DNA from 4 places in the Exiguobacterium sp. s26 genome. Region 4 is predicted to be linked to each of the others. Evidence: predicted binding sites of a transcription regulator. Region 4 holds the regulator's gene; each other region holds the start of a gene.

Region 1 (5,157 bases), on a different contig from region 4:
GAGCCCGATTTCGGCATCGCGCTCACCGATATAAATGATCGTGCCGAACGATTTCAAAAATTGCTGGACGTCATAAAAATTTTTCATCGTTCGTCCTCCATCGCGGTGAGCACGAAACGGTACAGCAGTTCCCGGGTCGCTTCGAGCGATTTGAGATGCGTCCGCTCATAGCTATGGCTTGACTCGATGCCTGGTCCGACGAGCGCGTGGCGCACATCGTAGCCGGCTCCGATTGCAGCCGAGGCGTCCGATCCATAGTACGGATAGATATCGACTTTATGGGCGATGTCATGTTTACGGCATAGCGCGGTGAATTGACGGCGCAACCCGAGATCATACGGGCCTGACGAATCTTTCGCACAAATCGAAACTGTATACTCGTCCGAGTGTTGCCCGTCCCCGAGCGCACCCATATCGACAGCGATATATTCAGTCACCGCTTCGGGAATTCCGGCGTTGCCCCCGAACCCGACCTCTTCATAGTTCGAGATCAAGTAATGGACCGGGTGTGGCAACTCCGCCTCGACCAGATCTTTCGCCAAATCGAGCAAGATGGCAACGGACGCCTTGTCATCGAGATGACGTGATTTGATATAACCGGCGTCGGTCTGACGGAAGCGCGGGTCGAATGAGACGAAGTCCCCGACCTCGATACCGAGGGCCCTTACGTCTTCGGCTGTATGGACGTCCGCGTCCAAGCGCACTTCAATCGTTGACGCCGTCCGTTCGGCGCTATTCGTATCCTTATAGACATGGACGCTCGATTGATGAATGAGAATCGTTCCTTCAATCGGCGCACCCGTCTCGGCATGAACCAGACAGTTCTCCCCTTCGATTGCGGTCCAGGCGTATCCGCCGACTTGCGTCAAGCGCAAGCGGCCGCTCGGCAAGATTTCTTTCACCATCGCGCCGAGCGTATCGACATGGGCCGTCAACAGGCGGGCTCGATTCGATTTGCCCTCAAATGTCGCCAGAAGCGCCCCTTTGTTCAAGCGTTTCGTGGGGATCCCGAGTGCCGTCAGTTCTTGTTCGACGAATCCGATCGCCTCGTCCGTCATCCCGGACGGACTTGGAATTTCAACCAATTGCTTCAACGTTTCAATCATACCCTTACTCCTTTGTCATCGATTGTAGCCGAGCCAAAATAATATGCCGGACGCCACGAACACGAGCCCCGCAAATAGCAGGCGACGTTTCTTCACATGTTCATCCGGTAAGCCGACCACTCCCGCCATCAGAAAGCCCCCGACGAGTCCACCCGCGTGTGCGGAATGGTCCAAACTAGCGCCAAGGACGAAAGCGAGTCCCACGTTTAATCCTAACATAATAAACAGTGGAGGGCCGAGTGTCTTCATAAATAAGGAGCGGTCGCGCAGTCCGAAATAGAGCAGTGCGCCGACAAGCCCAAACAATGCCCCGGACGCGCCGGCCGAGATGGCTTCGCTGAACGCATACGAGGCGACCGTGGCGATGACACCTGCCAACAGATAAATGGTGGCGAAACGCGTCGACCCGTACATCCGTTCCACGAGCGGGCCGAGTGACCAGAGCGCGAACATGTTGATGGCGAAATGGAACCAACCGATATGAAGGAACATCGGTGTGATCAGACGCCACCATTCTCCTTCGTCGATGAGAGGATTCACTTTCGCACCGAAGCGGATGAGCGTGTTCGGATCGAGCGTCGAGCCGATTGATTCGGCGAACCACATGACGAGGAACGTCACGAACATGAGCGCATAGACGAACTGAGGCTTCCCAAAGGCGAACCGTTGCTTCAGTTCATTTTTCCGTTGTTGGTCGAGGGCGACGGCACGCGGGCGATATGACGTTTCCGTTTCGGCGCACGGCCGCATCTCGAGCTTCACTTTTGCCGCAATCGGGAACGTGAGCGACGACAGACGCTCTTCATCGACGAGCGGGTCACCATAAATGTGGACATGGAGCTTCTCGCGGCCGATTCGGGCCAAGCGAAACGAGTTCATGACCGCCTCGACGTCCAAGGCGACATGGTTCGCCCACGCCTTATCTGTCCGTATGTAGAGGTGATAGACATCCCCCGCTTTCGTGTCGAACAATAAAAGTGCCCGCGACGGCTCTAAGACGCCCTCGATGCGTCCTCCTGCTTCGACGGCACGATATACATCTTCCCAAAAACAAGCTGGTTCTGTCATGTTGGCTCACCTCCTTCTATACTTTCATTCTAAAGGAATTTAGGCAGGACGACAAAATCGAGCATCGCCCCAATCTGCCCCGCTCTTCCGTCGGTCCACAAAAAAACCGTAGTGGCGGGAGCCAACTACGGTCATGACAGAACGAGTAATCGTTCTTATAAGACAGGTTGCATCGTTTTCAATAACACTTCTGCCGAATGATGCATCTTTTGTTTTTCTTCGTCTGACAACTCGATTTCCACGACTTGACGGACTCCTTGGCGGTTGATGATGGCCGGTACACCGATATGGATATCGTTCAAGCCGTATTCACCATCTAAATGTGCGCCGACCGTCAACAACGTGTTCTCGTTACGGAGCACAGCCTTGACGAGACGGAGCAAACCGAGGCCGATGGCGTAGTACGTCGCGCCTTTGCGCTCGATGATGTGGTACGCCGCGTCCCGAACGTTGACGTAGATGTCTTCGAGGTCTTCCCATGTATACTCGTCGTTCTCTTCAAGCAACTGCTCGACCGACTTCCCGTAGATGCGGGCGTTGCTCCAGGCCGCGAATTCCGTGTCTCCGTGCTCACCCATGATGTAGGCGTGGCAGTTGCGTGGATCGACGTTGAAATAGTCACCGAGCATGTAACGGAGACGTGACGTATCGAGTACCGTTCCTGATCCGAACACGCGGTGTTTCGGTAAACCTGAGTATTTCCAAGCCAAATGTGTCATGATGTCGACCGGGTTCGAGGCGATGATGATGATGCCGTCGAATCCAGATGCCATGATGTCCCCAATCATCGATTTCATGATTTTGGCGTTCTTCTCGACGAGGTCGAGGCGAGTTTCACCCGGTTTTTGCGGAGCACCGGCAGTGATGACGACGATATCTGCTGCACCACAGTCCGTATAGTCCCCTGCCCAGACGCGCATCGGTGAAGAAGCGAACGAGACGCCGTGGTTCAAGTCCATCGCTTCGCCTTCCGCCTTCGATTTGTTGATGTCGATAATGACGAGTTCCTCACAAAGACTTGCTGTCGTCAATTGGTACGCAAAGCTGGCACCGACCGCTCCGGCCCCAACGAGCGCGACGCGTGTTACTTTTGCATGATTTAATGTTTCCATATTGATTCTCCACCCTTCGAACAATCTGTTTCATGTTTTTGTTATGTCTGTTACATAAAGATTGTAACATCATTCACAAACACTCACTACTAGGGAAACCGTTTTCACTTTGGCGATATTGTGACAAAATTCACATTCGTTTGAAACATCTACATTTTCTGTACTACCCTCATCGTAACAAGAGGAAACTAATCGTCGCGGCCGCGGCGATCGACAAAAAGTTGACGGCGTCATTGCCGAGAAAACGCCAGCCCGACACATAAGCCGTCGGCTCACGATGATGCATTTTCTTCTCGGTCAATTTGCCGCACACACGGCATCGATATTTCCGTTGCACCGTGGCCCCTAACAAAGTGTCGACGACGCTGCCGCTCAATCCGAGAGCAATCAAGACGAGCGCGAACGTCACATCGATCTCGATAAATGGAAGCGAGGCGAGGATGATGACCGTGGCCCCGACAATCGACATGACCGTACCGAACACGGACACCCCACCACTCGTTCCCGGTTCGACTTCACGGAACGTCCGAATCGAGCGCGGTTTCTGCTTGGCGAGGACGCCGAACTCAGATCCCCACGTATCACTCGTCGCCGCGGCAATCGAGGCGACATAGGCGAATAACCAGGCGTCGTTTGGCGCAAGAATCATTCCAAGCGCCGTCACCATGCCGACGCCCCCATTGGCGAGCACTTGTACGAAATCACGGGGACCCGATTTCTCAACAATCTCATCGACAGGCGCCTTGTCCCGGGCACGATATTTCGAGGCGAGCGACGATGTCGAGAAGAAGACACCGAGTAAATAGAGCCCGAACCAACCGAAACCGTAGCCGATGACCGTCCCCGTCACGACCGTCAAGACGGCACCGGAGCGGGTCAACGAGCGCAATCGATAGCCGGCAAAGGCCACCAGACAAGTTACAACGAAGATGGCGAACATAAAATCGTTTCCCTTTCCGTCACGATGAATTCGACAGGAATGTCGTGTGGCTCAATCGGGATCTCATCGAGCAGTTGAACGTCATAGGCCAACGCGATGGTCGTCCCTTTGTACGTGGCGAGGTAGCGATCATAGTAGCCGCCTCCCCATCCGATTCGATAGCCGGACCGGTCAAACACGCGGCCGGGGACGATACAGACGTCAATCGAGCGCATCGTCGCTTCAGTCGTCGGCTCCAATATATTCATGACGCCCGGCTCGAGGTCTTCTAGCGAATGAATCTCATGGAACGTGAGTCCCTGTTTCGTAACTTTCGGCACAAACACCGATTTTCCTGCCTTCCATGCTAAGCGGATGAGCGGCAACGTATCAATCTCTAAATCGAGGGCGAGCGTGACAGCCACCGTATCAGCCTCTTGCCACGCCTTCAGTTCGGTCAATGTATGTATGATGACGCGGTCCCGGTCCGACCTGTCGTCGAGTTCACGGATTTGACGATGTACGTCTTGCCGAAGTTGTTTCTTTTCAATCACTTCAATTCCCCCTTGTTCAAAAAAAAGGCCGCCACATGAGTGACGGCCAGTCTCATTATTTCACTTCGCGGTAAAGCGTGTGACGACGGAGACGTGGGTTGTATTTGCGCAATTCGAGGCGCTCTGGGTTGTTACGTTTGTTTTTCTTCGTGATGTACGTGCGATCGCCTGTTTCTGTGCAAGCTAGTGTGATTTTAACGCGCATTTCTTTCACTCCCATCTTACTAATGTTGTATCAAGTGCTTTTGCTTTACAGTCTAAGCATACTCAATTATCCTACCAATTTTTATTTGAAAAAGCAAGGTTATTTCGTGTTCTTTTTCAAACGTTTTTGCCCGTATGGCGAAGCATCGAGCGGCAGGCAGGTTTTTACGTTATCACCAATCGCATAGCGCATT
Region 2 (5,157 bases), on a different contig from region 4:
GGGAAAGGGATGTGGGCGATGCCCGATCGGATGCGCGACATGATGCGTGAAAAAAGCAATCATGTCCGGTCCGGGGCGACGACGGCTTGGGTGCCGTCCCCGACGGCGGCCACGCTTCATGCGCTGCATTACCATCAAGTCGATGCGTTTGACGTTCAGCGTGAGTTGGCGAATCGTTCGTTTGATCCAGCAACTGAGCGAGGGCGTCTGCTCGAGGTACCACTCGCCACGCGTCTCTATACAGATGAGGAAGTGAACGAGGAACTCGAGAACAACCTGCAAGGGTTGCTCGGTTACGTCGTCCGTTGGGTCGAGCAAGGTGTCGGTTGCTCCAAAGTGCCAGATATTCATCATGTCGGGTTGATGGAAGACCGAGCAACGCTTCGTATTTCGAGTCAACATGTCGCCAACTGGCTATACCATGGAATCTGTAGCCGTGAACAAGTCGAAGCGACGCTTTACCGGATGGCCGAGGTCGTCGACGCGCAAAACGCGGAAGATCCGCACTATCGTCCGATGGCGCCAGATGTAGACTGCTCCATCGCCTATCAAGCGGCGAAAGAGTTAGTGTTCGAAGGCGATGCATCACCAAATGGATATACGGAACCAATCCTGCACCGGCGCCGCCGACAGTTTTTACAACAAGTGACATTAGAACCGAATTTAAAAGGAGGAGCATCATCATGACAACGAAAAAAATCGAAAGCGAACAGTTGATTGAACGTTGGGTCGTCCGTCGGATCGTCTCGGGGGAATCGACAGCGGCGCTCGCTAACACGGCGTTCGTCTATGGGAACGATTTGATGCGCCTCGTGCTCGACCGGGCCGACGGGTCGCTCCAAATCATGAGAGAGCCGGTCGAAGAGGTCGTCATATTCCGTAAACCAGAAGATCGTGACGAAGAAAACGTCTGTCGTTGCTGCGGCATGGAGCACTCGTCATTCAAAGCGGCGCTCGAATGCTGTGCATACTTGGATTAAGCTCGCATTATCTGTTATATAACAAACGGTAAATATATAAGTTAATATAATACAGGAGGAATGGATATGAACGAACAACAAATGCAGCTAGAGGATATGTTACAGTCGGAACGGTTTAACGGGGTCGAACGTCCATATGGAGTCGAAGACGTGATGAGACTTCGGGGATCGGTACTAATCGAGCATACGCTCGCGACAAAAGGAGCGGAACGGTTATGGGAGTTACTCCACGAGCGGGACTACGTCCACGCGCTCGGGGCGTTGACGGGGAACCAGGCCATCCAGCAAGTGAAGGCGGGTCTCGAAGCCATCTATTTGAGCGGATGGCAAGTCGCCGCCGATGCGAACTTGTCGGGGCACATGTACCCGGACCAAAGCCTGTACCCGGCTAACTCGGTGCCGAGCGTCGTCAAACGGATTAACCAGGCGCTTCAACGGGCCGATCAAATTCAAACGGCGGAAGGGAAAGGCGATACGCATTGGTTCGCCCCGATCGTCGCTGACATGGAAGCCGGTTTCGGCGGTGTGCTCAACGTGTTCGAGTTGACGAAGGCGATGATTGAGGCGGGTGCAGCCGGCGTTCACTTAGAAGATCAACTGTCGTCGGAGAAGAAGTGCGGTCACCTCGGCGGCAAAGTGTTGCTGCCGACACAGACGGCCGTGAAAAACTTGATTGCCGCACGTCTCGCGGCAGACGTCATGGGGGTGTCGACGATTATCGTCGCCCGGACCGACGCCCACGCCGCGAACTTGATTACGAGCGACATCGACCCAATCGATCATCCGTTCATCGTCGGCGACCGGACGCCAGAAGGGTTTTATCGGACCGAGGCAGGAATCGAACAGGCGATCGCACGCGGTCTCGCCTATGCACCGTACGCCGACCTCGTCTGGTGCGAGACGTCCGAGCCTGATTTGGACGAAGCGCGTCAATTCGCGGATGAGATTCATGCGAAGTATCCGGGCAAACTTCTCGCTTACAACTGTTCGCCGTCATTCAATTGGAAGAAGAAGTTGTCGGATGACGAGATCGCAACGTTCCAACAAGAGATTGGTGCGATGGGATACAAATTCCAATTCGTCACGCTCGCTGGCTTCCACTCGCTCAACTTCGGCATGTTCGAACTCGCACGCGGGTATAAAGACCGCGGGATGGCCGCCTACTCGGAACTGCAACAGGCCGAATTCAGTGCAGAACAGCACGGTTATACGGCGACACGTCACCAACGTGAGGTCGGGACCGGGTATTTCGATGAGGTGTCTCTCGTCATCTCGGGAGGCCAGTCGTCAACGACGGCGCTGACCGGATCGACCGAGGCAGAACAATTTGAAGCGCCGTCCCATTAAGCGTCGCCCCTCCACAAGAGGGGCTTTTTTTGTGTCCAAATTCAGAACGCGTGCATCCTGTTCACTTAAATGTGACGTATTTCACATTTTTGTCGTCAAACTTTTGCTACGCTGAACATGTCAAAATGAATATGGAGGTTATGACAGATGACACAGACATTCACGGGCGATACGCACGTATCTGAAATCGTCAAACAATGCCCGCAAGCGGCAGACATTTTCAAACGGAACCGAATCGATTTTTGTTGTGGCGGCAACCGGCCACTCGCTGAAGCGACTGACAAATCGAAACGGTCGACGGAAGACATTTTAGAAGAAGTCAATGCGCTCTATCAACGCAAGCAAGAGATGAACGAGAAGAGCATCGATTGGGATGCTGCTTCTTCATCGGAATTGATTGAGCACATCATTTATAAGCATCACCAGTTTTTGACGGACGAATTGCCACAGCTCACACCATATGTGACAAAAGTGTTCCGGGTTCACGGACAAAACCATCCGCACCTCGGACGCATTCATCAACTGTTCAATCAATTGAAAGTGGAACTTGAACAACATATCGTCAAAGAAGAGACAGAAGACTTCCCGACGTTGCTTCGTCACGAGACGGCACCGACAGCTGAAACGAGACGGGAGCTTGATGACATCTTGGCCTCGCTCGAGTCAGAACACGCGGCAGCCGGTGACATTTTAAAAGAGTTGCGTCAAATCACGAACGACTATACGCCGCCTGAAGGAGCGTGTGGGACGTATCGTCTTGTCTATCAACGGTTAGAAGCGCTCGAATCGGATACATTTGAACACATTCATCTCGAAAACAACATTTTATTCCCGCGGGCGCGCACGTTCGCTTAAGCAGTGGCACACCTCTACTTACGTGGGGGTGTCTTTTTGTGACGTTTGATACAGATGGGAGGCAAATCAAGCGCTACGATAAAGGGGAGGCAAAGGAGTGATTAATCATGAAACGGGTGAGTGGAGTCATCGTAGGGGTGACGGTCGCCTTATTACTAAGTCAAGTCTGGTCGAGTTCAGATTCGGAGGACACCACCGTGACCATTTTGGCGGCGGCAAGCTTAGGACCGGCTTTAGAAGCGGTCGAGCGACAACTTGAAGCGGAATTCGATGGGATCGACGTTCGGGTCGTGACGAACGGGAGCGGCGCCTTGCGAGCACAAATCGATCACGGGTCTCCGGCAGATATCTTTTTAGCCGCGAGCGTTGAGATGTCGACCGATTACAAATCCCGATTCTAGAGCGGGATGCGTTTTTGCATAACGAGCTGTGGCTCGTGACACCGAAAGGGAATCCGTGCGCGGAGACGTGGGACGACTTAAACGCATGTGCTCGGATCGTCATCGGTGACCCGGTCAATGTCCCGGCCGGTCGCTACGCGAAAGCGGCGCTAGAAGTGGAAGGCGTGTGGGAAGAAGTGGAACCACGAATCATGTTCGCCCAGAATGTGAGACAAGTGTTGACGCTCATCGAACAAGGCGACGCCAATGCGGGATTTGTCTATAAGACGGAACTGACGACGGGTACGATCGCGTATCCGGCGGTCCGATTGACGCACAACCCATACGTGCGCGATGTTTACGCGCGTTTGTTTGACGATGATATCCAAGCTCACTTTTTAGCGAAAGGATTTTCTAAATGACGCAATCTCCACTTTAACTCACATTCGAAGTCGGGATGATGGCGACGGTGAGCGCCTTCGTCCTCGCCTTCGGAGCGGCCTATTTCATGCATCACCGTCAATTCAAAGGAAAGCGGCTGCTGGAGACGGTGTTTTTACTGCCGCTCATCTTGCCGCCGACAGTCATCGGACTATACGCCTTGATTGTCCTTGGGAACAACGGGATCGGCGGATTGTTGCCGATTACTATCTTGTTCACCAAACAGGCGAACGTCATCGCGTCCGCCTTGGCCGCGTTCCCACTCATCTACCAAACGATTCGTCTCGGTCTCAAACAACTCGATGCGGAATGGTATGAGGCCGGACGCGGATGGTCGATGTCTCGGATAAACCGGAAACGACACGTACTACTCGGGCCCGTACATCAGTTGAACTGAGCGGTGAACTCAAACAACTCATCACGGATGGGGGTCTTGCAAAAGGGGATGTACTCGCTGTCGCTCAAGTGGCTGGCATCATGGCCGCCAAAGAGACGAGCCGCATCATTCCGATGTGTCATCCGCTCGCCTTGAAAAAAGTCGATTTGACGTTCGAATGGGACGGGACACAGCTCATCATCGAGTCGTTTGTGAAGACGAAAGGCGATACCGGTGTCGAGATGGAGGCGTTGACGGCAGCAATGGTCGCTGCCTTGACCGTGTACGATATGACGAAAGCAGTCGATAAAGGCATCGTCATCGGACCGACATACTTGCTCGAGAAACAAGGCGGGAAGTCAGGGGACTACATCCGATGACACCTGTCCCAGAACGTTACGCGCGGCAGGCCCGGTTCCACGGCATCGGGGTGGAGGGCCAAGAACGTCTGATGGAGAAACGCGTGCTCGTCGTCGGTCTCGGCGCGCTCGGGGCGGCCGTTAGCGATCAACTTGTTCGGGCCGGCGTCTCGCTCATCCTCGTCGACCGCGACTACGTCGAGGTGACGAACTTACAACGACAGACGCTCTATACGGAACAGGACGCACGTTCCGAGACGCCGAAAGCGGTCGCAGCGCTCGAACGCCTGCGGGCCATCAACTCAGACGTTGAGTTGGACGCTCAAATCGCCGATGTCTCGTGGGATTGGCTTCGGCCTTTGCCGTCCGTTGATCTCATCTTGGACGCAACCGATAACGTCGAGACGCGTCTTCTATTG
Region 3 (5,157 bases), on a different contig from region 4:
TCTATTTGAAGAGGAGAACGTCTATACGCAACAAATGAAACCACAGGCAGATAATCGAGCAATCGTCCAAGGGAGCTGCTATCGCTTCACGGTACTGACGAGCCAACTGATTCGGATGGAATACGCGGAAGATGGAGTGTTCGAGGACCGGCCGACCCAAGTCGTCTTTAACCGGGCGTTCGCAGTCCCGGAGTTTCGCGTGATCGAGGATGAGACGGAACTGCAAATCATCACGGAGCACGTCCACCTCTATTACACGAAAGGGCCGTTCGCGCCGAACACGCTCTACGTCGATGTGAAAGGGAACTTCAGTACGTACTATAGCCGCTATACATTTAACGGACCGGAGCGGACGTTGAAAGGGACGGCGCGCACGCTCGACCATGTCGACGGGGCGACGGAACTCGGTGAGGGCATCGCCTCAAAACAAGGATATGCCGTCATCGATGATTCCGATTCGTTCATCATGACCGAGGACCGTTTTGTGGAACCGAGACGGAAACACATCCATGACTTGTACTACTTCGGATATGGACATGAATATAAGCAGGCGCTGCGTGACTTCTATCAACTGACAGGCCCGACGCCGCTGTTGCCACGAAAAGCGCTCGGCAACTGGTGGAGCCGCTATTGGCGCTACGACGAGACGGAATATAAAGAACTCATGCGTCGGTTTAAGACAGAAGACATCCCGTTCTCGGTCAGCGTCATCGACATGGATTGGCACGTCACCGATGTCCCCGAAGAATACGGGAGCGGATGGACGGGTTATTCATGGAATAAAAACCTGTTCCCGGACCCGAAAGGCTTCTTGACGTGGCTCAAACAAGAGAGTCTGCTCGTCACGTTGAACTTGCACCCGGCGGACGGCGTGCGTGCCTTCGAAGATCAGTATACGGCGATGGCCGAGGCGATGGGCATCGACCCGTCCCAGGGTGACCGCATTCCGTTCGACTTCTCTGATAAGCGCTTCATTCAAGCTTATTTCGAGCAGATGCACCATCCGCATGAAGTCGACGGCGTCGATTTTTGGTGGATTGACTGGCAACAAGGCTCGACCTCGAAAATGGAGGGGCTCGACCCGCTCTGGATGTTAAATCACTATCATGCGGCCGACATCGCCCGTGACGGCAACCGTCCGCTCATCTTCTCCCGTTACGCCGGGCCGGGCAGCCATCGGTATCCGGTCGGTTTTTCGGGCGACACGTTGATTTCGTGGGCGTCCCTGGCCTTCCAACCATACTTTACAGCGACGGCGGCCAATATCGGCTATGGCTGGTGGAGTCATGACATCGGCGGCCATTATCGTGGGTCGAAAGATGATGAACTCGCCGCGCGCTGGGTCGCATTCGGTGTATTCAGCCCGATTATGCGACTGCACTCGACATTGAGTACGTTCAACGGCAAGGAGCCGTGGCGCTTCGGTCTCGAGGCGGAACGGTCGATGAAGACGTTCCTGCGTCTGCGCCATCAATTGATTCCATATACCTATACGATGAACTGGCGAAATCATGTCGGCGCCTTGCCGCTCGTCTTACCGATGTATTACGAGCACCCGGACGAAGACGCGGCATATGAGGTGCCGAATGAGTATTACTTCGGCAGTGAACTCATCGTCTCCCCAATCGTCGAACCGATGAATCGACAGCTCCACGTGGCGGCGACGAACGTCTGGCTACCGAAAAGCGACTGGTTCGACTTCTTCACGGGTCATCGCTACAGCGGAGACAAATCGGTTCGCATGTTCCGTGGGCTCGAAGATCAGGCGGTGTTCGCCAAAGCCGGGGCGATTATCCCGATGGCACCACACCATTCGGGTCGAAACGATACCGACAACCCGGCCGATTTGGAAGTGCTCATCTTCCCAGGCGCCTCGAACACGTTCACGCTCTATGAAGACAATGGGAAGGACCGTGGCTATGAGACGGGAGCCTACGCCGAGACGACGTTCACGCTCGATTGGGAGGAACGGAGCCTTCATATCCAAGTGACAGGTGACCGGTCTGTGTTACCGGTGGACCGCCATGTCACGTTGCTCCTTCGAGGGGTGACCGGGTCTGGTGAATACAAACGGGAGACACAGACGCTTCGCCTCGAGCTCGGACCGATCAGAGACGAGCTGACCGTGGAACTCCCGGTCGATGTGACGGCGAACGACCATCGTCTCGATCGGTTGTATCGCTTCTTGGACCGTGCGGAAATCTCATACGATTTAAAAGACCGGTTATACCGGTCAGCGGCGGCGAAGACGCGACTCGAAGCATGGCTGTTCGATTTACATGCGCTCGAACTCGATCGCGACCTGCAAGACGCGATCATGGAATTGATGCTCGACTGAATACTTTATTGTGACGAAGAGGGGCGGTTCATGCCCTTCTTTTTTTGTCAGAAAATCGTCGGATTTTGTAAGCGTTTTCAATAAGAGGTCGCTTTATACTTAAAAGAGAGGCAAGATGGATTGGAGGATGCGACATGAAACCAAAATGGACGGTGGACGATTTGAGACAGCTTGATGTGTTCGCCAAATGTGCCACACGAGAGCTCGAGGCGCTGTTGCCGCATGTCTATTGCCGCACGTATCGGAAAGGTCAACTCTTGTTCATAGAGGGCGATCCCCGGGAACGGGTCTATTTCTTGATTAGCGGTTATGTGAAGCTTGAACGTTGCAACGAGACGGCGACACATCAATATACGGACTACTTGAAACCGAAGCAGTTGTTCCCGTATCGCGGCTTGCTGACGGAACCGTACTATCAACATTCAGCCGAGGCGTTGACCGATATCGAGGTCATCTATATGCCGACCGATCGATTCGAACAACTCGTCTCGCGGAACGCATCGATGTTGCTCCACATCGTCGGACAGATGAACCGGATTCTCGATTTGCACGAGCGCCGTGTCCAGGACATCATCACACCGAGTGCGACCGACCGGGTGCTCAACACGATTCATTACTTGATTGAAGACCTCGGGGAGGCGGAAGCGACGGGCGTTCGTGTCCGCTGCCCGTTCACGACGATTGAGATTTCGCGCTTGTCGGGCACGTCACGAGAGACCGTATCGAACATCTTGTCGCGGTTGCGAAAAGAAGACGTGCTTCAATTTGATGCGCGGGAATTGATGATCGGTCATCCTGAATATTTTGAACAGTCGCTGTGATGGCGCCGCGTGTGGGACGTGGCGTTTTTTGCATGTCTGAGGAAGCGAAGCGTTCGCCTTGCAAGGGTGCATCAGGTATAATTAGTGAGAATCCTCACAAAGAAAAAGTCTCCTGATTGATAGAAAGGATGAACGCAGTGAAACGACTGCAAGCTCTCGCTTTAGCAGAAAAACGCCATATCGTCGGACTCATCATCGCGGCAGTGATGATCGGGTTGTCGATTTTAGCTCAAGCCTATTTGATTGTCGACATTGTCGATCAAGTCTTTTTAAAAAATGCATCGTTTGAAAGCATCGTTCCGACGCTCGGGTGGCTCATCCTCGCGCTCGTCACACGAGCTGGTTTCGGCTATATGTCGGGGAGGATTGGAGCGAGCCTGTCAGAAAAGGCGAAACGAACACTCCGATTGCAATTGCTCGACCGCTATACGTCGAATCCGATTGAGACGTCACTATCCGGTCAATCCGGTAAAAAGGTGAGCGTGTTCATGGACGCGGTCGACGAAGTCGATGCCTACTTTAGCCAATATTGGCCGCAAGTCATTCAAACGTCGATTATTCCACTACTCATTCTCGTCGTCGTCTTCAGCCAACATTGGATTTCAGGCGTCATCATGATGGTGACGGCTCCATTCATCCCAATTTTCTTCATCATCATCGGGATTGCGACCCAGAAGAAGTCAGAACAGCAGATGGAGAAAATGAATCAGTTCTCCGGCAAGTTCTTGGACGTGTTGCAAGGATTAACGACGCTCAAACTATACGGTCGGACCGAGCGTGAGGCGCAAGCGATTGAAAAGAGCAGTCTCGATTTCCGCGACGCGACGATGGTCGTCTTGAAGACGGCGTTCCTGTCGGGTCTCATGCTCGAGTTCATCTCGATGCTCAGCACGGGCGTCGTCGCACTCGAAGTGGCGCTCCAAATGGTCGTCTGGGAGAACTTGACGTTCTTCTCCGGCTTTTTGATTCTCGTCTTGGCCCCGGAATACTATTTGGCCATCAAAGACCTCGGCGGTGCGTTCCACACCGGACGAGGCAGCATGGGGGCGGCCGACCGTATTTTCGAGGCGCTCGATGCACCGGATGAACGCTTGACCTGGGGCGACCGGACGTTGACGAGCCCGACACCCGACCTCGAGCTCGACGCCGTCTCGTTCGCCTATGAAGGTGGACGCTTTACGCTGCATCCATTAAGCGGTGTGATTCCTGCCGGTGCCCACGTGGCGCTCGTCGGGGCGAGCGGGTCCGGTAAGACGACCGTATTGAACGTGTTGTCCGGGCTCGTGAAACCGGACAGTGGACGTGTCCTCGTCGACGGAGAACCGCTCGAGACATACACCGATTCGTCATGGTATGACACGATTGGCTACATCTCACAAAATCCGTATTTGTTCGCCGGTACCGTCGCCGATAATATCGCCCTCGGGGAAACGGCCGACGAGATAAACATCCTTGAAGCCGCGAATGCAGCCGGATTGAACGATGTCATCGCGCAATTGCCGAACGGCATTCATACCGAACTCGGTGAAGGCGGTTATGGATTGTCTGGAGGCGAACGGCAACGGCTCGCCTTGGCCCGCGCCTTCTTGAAACGACCGGGCATCATCTTGTTCGATGAACCGACGACAGGGCTCGATTTAGTGACGGAGCAAATCGTTCGGCGCTCGATTGAGGAGTTGTCGCGCGAGGCGACGCTTGTCACGGTCGCGCATCGCTTGCATACGATCAAGCAGGCGGACGCGATTTGGTTCATGGACGATGGGAAGCTCCTCGCCCAAGGTACGCATGACGAATTGCTCAGCGTTCCGCAATACGCTGACTTGTTCACGCTACAGAAAGGGGTGAGAGGATGAACTCACTTTGGACGATCACGAAATGGATGATGCGCGAGAAGAAGGATATCGTCCTCTCGATCTTCTTTGGGTACGTGGCCGGCATCGCGGCCGTCGCCTTGTTCGCGGCGAGCGGTTACCTCGTCTCACGGGCCGGTCTCGTACC
Region 4 (5,157 bases):
CGCTGTTGATGAAGTGCCATGGCTTGTTGTAATGCGGTTGGAAGAAGAAGTCGACGTAAGCGAGCTCTTCGACCGTCATCTCGTTTTGGATCGCGAGCGACAACGTGTTGACCGCTTGCGTCATATCCGCTTTCGAGAGGACTTGTCCACCGACGACGCGATGAGTGCCGACTTCATAGACGAGTTTGAACTCGACTTTTTCCGCCGTCGGCATGAACTCCGGACGGTACGCATCTTCAATCACGACGCTCTCGACGTCAAGACCGAACAGGCCGGCCGCTTCTTCTGTGAGACCTGATGAGGCGATGTTCCAATCATACAGGCGAAGACCTGACGTTCCTTGCGTCCCTTGATAACGGACACGCGGTGCAATCAAGTTCTCTGCGACGAGCGTTCCCATGCGGACGGCGTTCGTCGCGAGCGGGATGTAGGCGTGTGTGCGCGCCGGGTTGTAATAGACGGCACAGCTGTCACCAGCCGCGAAGACGTCCGGGTTGCTCGTGCGCATATATTCGTCGACGATAATGGCGCCGTTGCCGAGCATGTCGACTTGGCCTTGAAGGAGTCCCGTGTTCGGGCGGAAGCCGACACAGAGGATGACGAGGTCGGCCTCGAACTCACCTTTATCGGTCACGACGTGTGTGACGTTCCCTTCAGTTCCACGGAATGCTTCGACCGTCTGGCCGAGCTCGAGGTCGATGCCGCGTGACGTCATGTCTGCCTCGAGTTGGTCTGTGAACGACTTGTCGAGGTACTTGTTCAAGATACGGTCGGCGCTATCGATGAACGTGACGTGTTTGCCGTACACTTCGAACGCTTCGACGAGCTCGACGCCGATATAGCCGGCACCGATGACGGCGATGTTCGTCGCGTCTTTTGCCCGCTCGATGATGCGTTGGGCGTGGCCATAGTTTTTGCAGAGCTCAATCCCAGTCATCTCGATGCCAGGAAGCGTCGGGACGATCGGCCATGAACCAGTCGTGACGATCAAACGGTCGAACGTGTCATAGACGTCTTCTCCCGTGTCTAGGTTTTTCGCATGGACCGTCTTCGCTTCCGTGTCGATGTTCAACACGTCGTGCTTCATGCGCATCGTCGCACCGAGTTCTTCGAGCTCGGTCGGTGACGCGTAGAAGAGCTCTTCAGCACGTTTGACGACACCGCCAACGTGGAGGGCGATCCCACACGAGAGGAAGCTGACGTTGTCGTTGCGCTCATATACCGTGATGTCGAGATTGTCGTGCTTGGCGAGTAATCCTTTGACGGCTGCTGTTCCTGCGTGTGTACATCCGATGACTGCGATTTTCATATGGTTGTCTCTCCTTTGAGTGTTAGGCAAGTTAGTATTTGTGATAAATATCACATTTACTTTCTGAACTTAGTGTACTATTTCACAAGAAGGTTTGACAATCCCTTTGCTCACTTTTTCACGTAAATATGTCGAAAGTTTGAACACCCACTGTGACAACAAAAAAGCACCGTCCCGTTAAGGAACGATGCTCACTTCTCATTCATTTGTTTCATCAAATCCATCTGCTCTTTCACCATCGCCTCTTTCTCACGACGGAGCACGCCCCGGTACGTGATGCGTGAAATCGATAAGCTGATTTCATACAAGAAGAAGAGCGGCAATGACACCATGAGATGCGACGTCAAATCCGGCGGCGTGATGAACGCGGCGATGACGAACAAGGCGAAGTACGCATACTTCCGAATTTTTGATAAGAAGTACGGCGTCACGACACCGATGCGCGTCAAGAACATCGTCACGACCGGCAACTGGAACAACAGTCCGAATGGGATGGTCAGTTGCAGCAAGAACGTGAAGTAGTTCGACGCCCCGATGATTTGCGTTAGCCCGAGGTCTTGCCCGAGGTCCGTCGAGATATCGAGGACGAGCGGGAACAACCAATAATAGGCGAACGCGAGACCGATCAGGAACAAGATGAAGATGATCGGGATATAGGCGAGCGTCGCTTTCCGCTCGTTCGGATGCAGACCAGGTGCGACGAACGCCCACAGTTGATACAGTAGAAACGGACCGGATGCGACGAGCCCGATGACGAGCGCCAAGTTCAAGTAAATCATGAGCGGGTCCGCGACCCCAAAGGCGTTCAGTTCGAGCCCTCGTTCGACGAGGTCCGCCTGCAGATAGGCGAGCACGTATTTGACACTCGGCAAAGCGATCAAAAAGAAGGCAAAGACGACAAATGCCGACAGCATCAGTCGTCTCCGCAGCTCTGTCAAGTGATCGGACAGCGCCCGCTCTTGATCAGGTTGATGATTCATGATTACTGCTCTTTCTTCTCAAGTTCTTTCTTATCTTTCTCGTCATGTTCGTTCATCATGCCGTTCGTGGCATTTTTGAACTCACGGAGCGTTTGACCAGCGGCGCGTCCGAATTCAGGCAATTTCTTCGGCCCGAAGATGATGAGCGCGACGATGGCGATAATGAAGATACTTGCGCCTCCTGGAATACCGACGACGAGCAACGATGATAGTAATTCCATTATTGATGGACCCCCTCAGCAGATGGATAGTGTTGCATAAAGTAAATGAGCGACTGGAGTTCGATCGACAAGTCGATGTGATGGACGCGGACCGTGTCCGGCACCGTAAGACGGGCCGGCGTGAAGTTCAAGATGCCTTTGATGCCGAAGCGGACCAAGTCATCCGCGACAGGCTGCGCATAGGTAGACGGCACCGTTAAGATGGCGACGTCAATCTTGTTTTGTTTCATGATCTGTTCCATCTCATCCACGTGATGAATCGGGACACCGGACATCGTCGTGCCGACTTTTGTCTCGTCTGCGTCGAACCCGACGACGATATGTGTGTTATTGTTTTTAAGGAAGTTATAGTTGACGAAAGCTGTCCCAAGATGACCAACCCCGACTAAGGCGACGTTCGTAATCTCGTCCTGATTCAGTGTCTTACGGAAAAAGTCTAACAGATACTGTACGTTATAGCCATATCCCTTTTTACCGAGCGCACCGAAGTACGAGAAATCGCGACGGATCGTGGCCGAATCGACCTTGACCGCCTCGCTCAGTTCAGCAGAAGAGACACGCTGTTTTCCTGATGAATGTAGGCTTTGGATAAACCGATAGTATAGTGGCAACCGTTTGGCTGTCGCTTGCGGAATCTTTGGTTCGTTTTGACTCAACGGAAAGAGCCTCCTTTTTACGACGCGTTTCAAACGAATCTAATTTCATACACCTTGATTGTAAACGAATTCACATGACCACTCAATGAATATACCTGAAAAGGGGAAGAAATAAAGTATACTAAATAGAGAGAAAGGGGTTTTTTCACTTGATCCTACTGCAAGTCAATAACTTATCGAAATCATTCGGCGTCGAGCCGATTTTAGAGAACGTCAAACTCGAAATTCAAGAAGGCGAACGCGTCGCGCTTGTCGGCCGTAACGGTGCCGGCAAGTCGACATTGCTCAAAGTCATCGCCGGGGAATACAACTACGACTCGGGCGACATCATGAAGCCAAAAGACGTCACCATCGGCTACCTGGCCCAAGATTCAGGACTCGAATCCAACGAGACAATTTGGAATGAGATGCTCAATGTCTTCACCGATTTAATCGAACAAGAAAAGACGCTGCGCCGCATGGAGCAAGACATGGGTTCAGAGCGCATTTTGAACGACCCGGCCGCCTATGAGCGCCTGCTGTCGTCTTACGATGAAGAACAGCATACGTTCAAAGACCGCGGCGGCTATCAATACGAGGCAACGATTCGCTCCGTTCTTCACGGGATGCGTTTCTATCCGGACGATTTCGAACGCCGCATCGACACGCTCTCCGGCGGACAACGGACGCGCCTCGCCCTCGCGAAAATGCTGCTCCAAAGTCCGGACCTGCTCATCCTGGATGAGCCGACGAACCACTTGGACATTGAGACGCTCGGCTGGCTCGAGAAGTATTTGAGCGGCTATAAAGGCGCCGTCCTCATCGTCTCCCACGACCGCTACTTCCTCGACCGCGTCGTCTCGGTCGTCTATGAGCTGTCGCGTCACCGGAGTCGTCGCTTCGTCGGCAACTATACGAAGTATCTCGAGCAGAAGGCCGCGATCTACGAGCAAGAAAAGAAACAGTTCGAATCACAGCAAGAAGAGATCGCCAAAATGCAGGACTTCATCCAGCGCAACATCGCCCGGGCAACGACGACGAAGCGGGCCCAGAGTGTCCGCAAGCGTCTCGAGAAAGTCGACCGAATGGAAGCGCCGGACGGTGATGAGCGTAGTGCCGTCCTCTCGTTCTCGATTAAACGCCAAAGTGGGAACGACGTATTGAGCGGCAGCGACCTCGCCATCGGCTATGAGGAACCAATCGCCCAGCAGCTCCGCTTCCAACTGCAGCGCGGCGAATCGGTCGCCCTCGTCGGCCCGAACGGAGTCGGCAAATCGACGCTCTTGAAAGTGTTGACGAAACAACAGCCGGCCCTTACCGGTGACATCCGCTACGGTACCGGCGTCGAAATCGGCTACTACGACCAGGAGCAACAGAACTTGTCGGATGCCAACCGCGTCATCGACGAGATTTGGAACGATTGGCCGCTCATGCGCGAACAAGAAGTGCGGAGCCTGCTTGGACAGTTCCTGTTCAGCGGCGACGACGTCATGAAGCGCGTCCATGAACTGTCGGGTGGAGAGCGGGCCCGTTTGACGCTCGCGAAACTGAAGCTCGAGCAACCGAACTTGCTCATCCTGGATGAGCCGACGAACCACTTGGACCTCGACTCGAAGATGATTCTCGAGAACGCCCTCGTCGACTATCCGGGCACGATCCTATTCGTCTCGCACGACCGTTACTTCATCGACCGGCTCGCGACGCGCGTCTTAGAGATCACGCCGAACGGGATTGACGAGTACCTCGGCGATTACTCGTATTACGTCGAGAAGAAAGAAGAACTCGAAGAGCTGGCCCGACTCGCCCGCGAAGAGACGAAACAAGTCATCGTCAAGAAACAGCGCGCCGACAAGGAACAGCAACGCGAGGAACGCCGGATGAAACAACGGATCGAGGAAATCGAGCTCACGATCGAACAACACGAGGCCCGCCTCGAGGAGATTGAGCAACTGTTGTGTGAACCGGACGTCTTCAACGACTTCGCTCGGGCGCAAGAACTGTCGACCGAGTCC

What was found. Region 4 encodes Rex, which represses fermentation and respiration genes when NADH is low (regulators of the CRP and FNR family bind a similar motif). Its sites were predicted from a motif close to TTGTGAAATATTTCACAA; they were not measured.
Region 1: a site for Rex is predicted at 3,405-3,422, ahead of KNP82_RS05215 (L-lactate dehydrogenase). Genes of this name have one in related genera too.
Region 2: a site for Rex is predicted at 2,397-2,414, ahead of ric (iron-sulfur cluster repair di-iron protein). Genes of this name have one in related genera too.
Region 3: a site for Rex is predicted at 3,242-3,259, ahead of cydD (thiol reductant ABC exporter subunit CydD). Genes of this name have one in related genera too.

The regions. Positions count from the first base shown of each region.
Region 1 covers NZ_JACSLS010000003.1:94,457-99,613, reverse strand. The annotation lists gene KNP82_RS05230 (YqgQ family protein) at 1-87, opposite strand, end outside; gene KNP82_RS05225 (M42 family metallopeptidase) at 84-1,106, opposite strand; gene KNP82_RS05220 (rhomboid family intramembrane serine protease) at 1,122-2,174, opposite strand; gene KNP82_RS05215 (L-lactate dehydrogenase) at 2,330-3,286, opposite strand; gene KNP82_RS05210 (DUF92 domain-containing protein) at 3,456-4,226, opposite strand; gene KNP82_RS05205 (5-formyltetrahydrofolate cyclo-ligase) at 4,205-4,759, opposite strand; gene rpmG (50S ribosomal protein L33) at 4,815-4,979, opposite strand; gene KNP82_RS05195 (1,4-alpha-glucan branching protein domain-containing protein) at 5,064-5,157, opposite strand, start outside.
Region 2 covers NZ_JACSLS010000005.1:149,181-154,337, reverse strand. The annotation lists gene KNP82_RS09920 (malate synthase G) at 1-687, shown strand, start outside; gene KNP82_RS09915 (hypothetical protein) at 684-980, shown strand; gene aceA (isocitrate lyase) at 1,047-2,327, shown strand; gene ric (iron-sulfur cluster repair di-iron protein) at 2,475-3,182, shown strand; gene KNP82_RS15545 (molybdate ABC transporter substrate-binding protein) at 3,290-3,583, shown strand; gene modA (molybdate ABC transporter substrate-binding protein) at 3,598-3,984, shown strand; gene KNP82_RS09895 (ABC transporter permease subunit) at 4,023-4,400, shown strand; gene moaC (cyclic pyranopterin monophosphate synthase MoaC) at 4,334-4,759, shown strand; gene KNP82_RS09885 (ThiF family adenylyltransferase) at 4,756-5,157, shown strand, end outside.
Region 3 covers NZ_JACSLS010000004.1:247,223-252,379, reverse strand. The annotation lists gene KNP82_RS08350 (glycoside hydrolase family 31 protein) at 1-2,338, shown strand, start outside; gene KNP82_RS08345 (Crp/Fnr family transcriptional regulator) at 2,473-3,159, shown strand; gene cydD (thiol reductant ABC exporter subunit CydD) at 3,288-5,012, shown strand; gene cydC (thiol reductant ABC exporter subunit CydC) at 5,009-5,157, shown strand, end outside.
Region 4 covers NZ_JACSLS010000019.1:9,151-14,307, forward strand. The annotation lists gene KNP82_RS14985 (FAD-dependent oxidoreductase) at 1-1,309, opposite strand, end outside; gene tatC (twin-arginine translocase subunit TatC) at 1,501-2,289, opposite strand; gene KNP82_RS14995 (twin-arginine translocase TatA/TatE family subunit) at 2,292-2,510, opposite strand; gene KNP82_RS15000 (redox-sensing transcriptional repressor Rex) at 2,510-3,166, opposite strand; gene KNP82_RS15005 (ABC-F family ATP-binding cassette domain-containing protein) at 3,316-5,157, shown strand, end outside.